One region of the Leuconostoc sp. C5 genome, then DNA from elsewhere that is predicted to be linked to it. Evidence: riboswitches for the same ligand, from Rfam matches in the RefSeq annotation. Region 1 holds a riboswitch; the other holds the start of a gene.
What was found. Region 1 has a riboswitch for thiamine pyrophosphate ahead of RHP56_RS06995 (nucleoside 2-deoxyribosyltransferase). Riboswitches for the same ligand answer to the same signal wherever they lie in the genome.

Region 1 (3,217 bases):
GATAGCTTGTGTTAACTGACCGTTTTCATCAAATAATTCATCTGGTTTGTAAGATTGTAACCAATCAACAAGTTGTGGTATATATTCAGGATGATTTTGGTCAGCAGGAATTGGAATTTGGTGTGCACGAAATGAATTTTCAATTGGCTTGTCATCCCAAGTTTTTGGCCCTGTCCAGCCTTTAGGTGAACGTAAAACAATCATTGGCCAAAGTGGTCGTGTAATCTCTTCATTTGTCTGCTGAACGGCTTTTTCTCTAATGTCTTTAATCTCAGTAAATACTGTGTCCATGGTTTTTGCCATTTCTTCATGAACTTGCATAATCGGTTTGTCAAAAGAACTTACAAAGTAAGGGTGCCATCCCAGACTGTGGAAATACTCGGTTAGTGTTTCATCAGATTCTCGAGAGAGAACTGTGGGATTCGCAATCTTGAAGCCATTTAAATTCAAAATTGGTAATACAGTACCATCATTTTTAGGATTCAAAAATTTATTAACATGCCATGAAGTGGCTAGGGGTGCCGTTTCTGCCTCACCATCGCCAACAACAACCGCAGCAATGAGGTCTGGATTATCCAATACAGCACCAGCACCGTGCAAGATAGAATAGCCTAAAGCACCACCTTCATGAATCGATCCAGGTACTTTAGGATCAGCATGTGAAGCAACGCCACCGGGGAAAGAGAAACGCTTAAACATTTTCTGCATACCCGCTTCATCCTGTGTGATTTCTGGAAATGCTTCGGTATAACTACCATCAAGATAAGCATTTGAAATCATTACTTGTCCGCCATGGCCAGGCCCCTCAATGTAAAACATATTCAAATTAAATTTATTAATAGCACGATTTAAATGGGCATAAATAAAGTTTTGACTAGGAATCGTGCCCCAGTGCCCGATTGGGTGAATTTTAACTTGTTCTGCCGTTAACTTTTCCTTAAGCAATGGGTTATCTAACAAATAGAGTTGTCCAACTGACAAATAATTGGTAGCTCGCCAGTAGGCATCTAAATTGTTCAGGTAATCTGTTGAATCGATATTCATTTGATACTTCCTCCAATTTGTGACAATGCATACACAAGGTGCATGCTAAGATTGCGTAAAAAATATTGCAAGATATAAAATTAACTTTGCAAAGTATAGTGAAAAGTTCAGAAATAAATTGATAATTAATCTGAACCTGGCGAACACCAATTCATTATCAAGCCGTGTTTTTACATATTCATCGTAAAGGTTGTTTTTTAAAAAGTCAATACCAATACATTAATTGGTACGACCCAATTAATGTATTGGTATTGACTTTTATGGTTATAATCGCGTCATAACGGGAATTAACGTCTTAAAATGACTATTTGGTAAAATAATTTGTTTGCATACTTCTGAACAAGTGTGTTACACTCGATTTTGTTATTAGTCGATTAATTAACATACTAGGGGTGCTTTTAAAAAAGCTGAGAGAGAAGAGATAATCTTTGAACCCTTTGAACCTGATCTGTAGCAAGCAGCGTAGGAAAGTATGAATATATGATTTTTTTGCAATCATATAAACAGCCATACTATATCTAAGAGCGTTTGCAATATAACTGTTATTATTGCAAACGCTCTTTTTCTATGTGTTGAAAATTTAGGAGGCAATTTTGTGAATCAACGTGTTTTTTTGGCGGCACCTTTCAAACAACTTTTGAATCAAAACAATCGAGTCAATACGGAAACTACACAGGCACTGCAGCAAGTAATGCAAGTGTTAGAAGATAAAGGAATGTTTGTGGATAATGCGCACAAACGAGAGAATTGGGGATTAGAAATGATGACCCCCACTCAATGTACAGATGCTGATTTTAATTCCATAAAAAATTGTGATGTTTTAATGGCTTTTCCGGGTAGCCCAGCATCACCAGGTACCCATATTGAAATTGGCTGGGCGTCAGCATTTCATAAAAAGATTATTTTGCTTTTAAAGAATGATGTTGACTATGCATATTTGATACGTGGTCTTGGTGTAATTGGGGACGTAGAGTATATCTATTACGAAAATATGAATAGTTGCCTTTCACAAATAAGTAATGTGATAGACAATTATCTACAACACAATAAAGTATTGTCAAAGTAGCGTTGAATGAGGGAGTTGAGTTAAATGACAACATATGAAACCTTTGATGATGCCTATATAGCCGAACTAAATGAAATATATCATCATGCAGAATTTTTCAATGAGCCCAGAGGATTTAGTAGTCGGGAAAAATTAGGTGTTAATTTTAAAATTGAAAATCCCGTACAGAGAATTGTATATAGCCAAACGAGAAAAACAAATATTATCTTTAATTTTGCGGAGGCATTGTGGTATCTAACAGGAAACAATAGCTTGTCTTACATCAGCTATTACAATAAACGAATGCCTGATTATTCAATGGACGGGCAAATACTAACCGGTACGGCATACGGCAAAAAGCTGTTTCATTTTGGGGAACAAAACCTAAATCAATGGCAGAACGTTAAACAAGAACTGCTAAATGATGCTGATTCGAAACGAGCGGTAATCCAAATATTTGATGCGCACGAATTAACAATTAATCAAAATTTAGATGTATCTTGCACATTGGGATTGCAGTTCTTAATTAGAAATAACCAACTTAATATGGTGGCTTACATGCGAGCAAATGATGCGTTTCGAGGCATAGTAAGTGATATTTTTTCATTCACCTTTATCCAAGAATTTATGGCACGAGAGTTGAATCTTAAAGTTGGAAAATATTACCATAGCGTGGGCACAATGCATATTTATGAACCTGATAATCAGTGGGTGACGCATGTGCTCAATGAATCAAATGAGCAAACATTTATCTCTCCTAAAATGCCGCAAGGAAATAATTGGGCGATGGTACATGAGCTAATGCATTATGAAGAAAAATTAAGAAAAAAAGAATTAACAATGAATTGGGTGGACATTCAACAGACTGAGTTATCGTCGTATTGGCAACAAATATTGGCCTTATCTAGTATTTACCAAATGATTTATTATCACGAGGAAGTGGACCAGGTGTTATTTGACCATCTTTTGCCAGTATATCAACATCTTTTGCTGAATAGATGGCCAACAAAAATGAGTAGAGGGATGGTGTCCAATGACAGAAAATTTATTTAAGGATGAAGTTGTGGCTAATCAGTTTAACGACTATAATGACGTATTAGAATAGGTTTTGGGATATAATTTTGTTTT
Region 2 (3,217 bases), 940 kb from region 1:
ATGCTGGAGGTACAAGATACGCTGGCAACAAACTTACCATATGGGCAACAACGACGTTTAGAAATTGTGCGGGCATTGGCCACAAAACCTAAAATCTTATTTTTAGATGAGCCAGCAGCTGGTATGAATCCACAAGAAACGGCTGATTTAACACGTTTAATTAAACAAGTTCAACAAGAATTTAAGATGACAATTATTTTAATTGAGCATGATATGAACCTTGTTATGGCTGTCAGTGAGCGATTATATGTATTAGAGTACGGTAAGTTATTAGCCAGTGGCACACCATTAGAAATACAGCAAAATGCCGATGTGATCCGTGCATATTTGGGAGAAAATAACGAATGAGTGCATTACTGACAGTTGAAAATTTAAACGTAAGTTATGGTGCCATTAAAGCGGTACAAGACGTTAACTTTGTGGTGAACAATAACGAAATCGTATCACTAATTGGTGCTAATGGCGCTGGGAAAACTACAATTTTACGTACGATTTCGGGCTTAGAAAAACCCACTAAGGGACGTATTTTATTTGAAAATCAAAACATATTGACTATGAATTCAGAGCGAATTGTCTCAAGTGGAGTTGCTCAAGTGCCAGAAGGACGTCGCGTGTTTTCTGGCATGACTGTTCAAGAAAACCTACAGTTGGGTGCTTTTACTCGAGGCAAGGGTATTAACTTGAAAGATGAATACGCACTTATTTACGATCAGTTTCCAATTTTAAAGGAAAGACGTAATCAAGATGCAGCGACTTTATCTGGTGGTGAACAACAAATGCTAGCCATGGGTCGCGCATTAATGGCAAAACCAAAATTGTTATTGTTGGATGAACCTTCCATGGGCTTGGCACCGCTATTTATTGAGAAAGTTTTTGATATTATTAAAAATGTTAATGCACAAGGAATGACAGTATTAGTAATCGAACAAAATGCGAATCAAGCGCTAAAAATTGCGGATCGAGGCTATGTTTTGGAAAGTGGAAAGATTACGATGACAGGTACGGGAGCAGAGCTACTTGCATCAGATGACGTGCGCAAAGCATACTTAGGCGGTTGATTATTCATATGGATTCAGGTACACTGAAGTAGAATTAAATAAATATCTGGGGTGCCCAAGCTGGCTGAGAGATACCCATTGAACCTGATTACGGTAATTCGTGCGAAGGAAGATTATAATAATGAACTATTCTAGTGTATAAATATGCCTATTTAGCCGTTAACTAATCTTTTCTGATAGTTAGCGGTTTTTTTATTCATTAATGTTAATTTTTAAAATTAATGAAGATATTTGTTTAAAAACACGAAGCCAAACAAAAAAGGAATTTAATCATGAATATTACAGACATTAGAACGAAATCACCTCTTGTCCTTACTTATGCAAATTTTGTTACACCACAATTTGTAGCTAATGTAGTTAATGTTGTTGGTGCCTCACCGTTAATGAGTCGCGAGCTAGCAGAATTTAAGGAATTAGCCGGAATTGCCAATGCGGTGATTATTAACACAGGGACGCTTCAAAAAGTAGAAATTAACGATATTATTAAACTTTCTCAGGAAGCATACCAATTAGGCAAGCCAGTCGTATTAGATCCGGTTGCTGTATCAGTTCCATTTAGGTCTAAAGCCATTACACAATTTTTAGCATCTGGTCATGTTGATGTTATTCGTGGTAATGCAGCCGAAATTGCTTGGTTTGCCGATATTGATTTTGCTAGTCAAGGTATTGATGCTACTGGAAAAGGTGACGTAATTGAAATTGCACAGCGTGCCGCCAAAAAAACAGGTGCAGTGATTGCGCTAAGCGGGGCTTGTGACGTTGTCAGTGATGGTCAATACACACAAACACTTGATATAAATGTTGAACAATTATCTTCTATTGTAGGTACAGGAGATGCCTTATCATCATTAATTGGTGCGTTCATTGCCGATGGGCTAAAGGTTCCTAATGTGATGAATGCAATGGCTACATTCAAACTTGCTGGACAAAAAGCCGCTACAAAAACGAATCAACCAGGTTCTTTTACAAATCAATTATTAGATGAATTATTTGTTATTGATAATATCGATGTTCAAAATTTTATTAAGGAAAGTGTGCTGAATCATGGTTAATAAAACACCCCAAGTTCTAACAATTGCTGGTATGGATAGCAGTGGTGGCGCTGGAGTTAGCGCGGATCTAAAGACGTTTGCCGCCCAAGGTGTTTATGGCGCTAATGTTATTGTTGCTCTAACAGCACAAAACACAATGGGTGTACAGCAAGTTTCGATGACTTCACCATCTATGATCCATGCCCAATTAAAATCAGTGGCTGATGACTTAAAAATAAGTGCTGTAAAAAGTGGCATGCTTGGTGATGTGCCCACAGTAGAATCAGTGTCTGAATTTTTACAACAAGCAGATTTTGGTAACTATGTATTAGATCCTGTAATGGTTGCCAAGGGAGGCGCTCACTTATTGAGTGATGAGGCCATAGTTGCTATTAAGTCTAGTTTGATACCGCTGGCAACGCTCATTACGCCTAATATGCCAGAAGCTGAAGTCTTAAGTGGGTCAAACATTACTAACCATGAAGATGTGATGCAATCAGCTTCAAAGATACAACAATTAGGAGTTGAAAACGTATTATTAAAAGGTGGACATGCCTCCGGGAAAGATGTTTATGACTATATTCTATTGGCTGATGGTAGTCATTTTTGGCTTAAAAGCTCACGGGTAGATACAATTAGAACTCACGGGACAGGGGATACAATTTCTGCGGCCATTACTGCTCGTTTAGCTTTGGGAGATGATATGAAAACGGCTATTATTCATGCAAAAGCTTATGTTGATGCTACCATTCGTGAAGGTATCGATGTTGGGCATGGGCATGGACCGCTTAATCACCAGGCAAGAATGACTGACAGGCATTTTCCAGAGGTGCTAGAAAATGTTTGATCCGAGCATATTAGTAAATTATTTTGTATTAGGAACTCAGGACACCAATGGAGAGAGACATTTTTTTGAAGTCTTAGAGGAAGCACTGCAATCGAAAATCAGTGTGTTTCAATATCGAGAAAAAGGGCAACTGGCTTTAAGTGGATCAGAGAAATTACGAGTAGCCAAAAAAGTCCGGCAACTAACAGCTGACTACCATGTACCATTGATTATTGATGATGACATTCAACTAGCACATGAAATTGATGCAGAGGGTGTTCATTTTGGGCAAAAAGATGGCG

Region 2: linked by a shared signal. The riboswitch ahead of thiM (hydroxyethylthiazole kinase) and the one ahead of RHP56_RS06995 (nucleoside 2-deoxyribosyltransferase) in region 1 are both predicted to bind thiamine pyrophosphate.

What each region holds. Positions count from the first base shown of each region.
Region 1 is NZ_CP134351.1:1,383,312-1,386,528, reverse strand. It holds gene RHP56_RS07000 (phosphoketolase family protein) at 1-1,044, opposite strand, end outside; TPP riboswitch at 1,423-1,530, shown strand; gene RHP56_RS06995 (nucleoside 2-deoxyribosyltransferase) at 1,640-2,110, shown strand; gene RHP56_RS06990 (thymidylate synthase) at 2,135-3,142, shown strand; gene RHP56_RS06985 (class I SAM-dependent methyltransferase) at 3,216-3,217, shown strand, end outside.
Region 2 is NZ_CP134351.1:441,026-444,242, forward strand. It holds gene RHP56_RS02380 (ABC transporter ATP-binding protein) at 1-348, shown strand, start outside; gene RHP56_RS02385 (ABC transporter ATP-binding protein) at 345-1,058, shown strand; TPP riboswitch at 1,096-1,186, shown strand; gene thiM (hydroxyethylthiazole kinase) at 1,331-2,110, shown strand; gene thiD (bifunctional hydroxymethylpyrimidine kinase/phosphomethylpyrimidine kinase) at 2,103-2,936, shown strand; gene thiE (thiamine phosphate synthase) at 2,929-3,217, shown strand, end outside.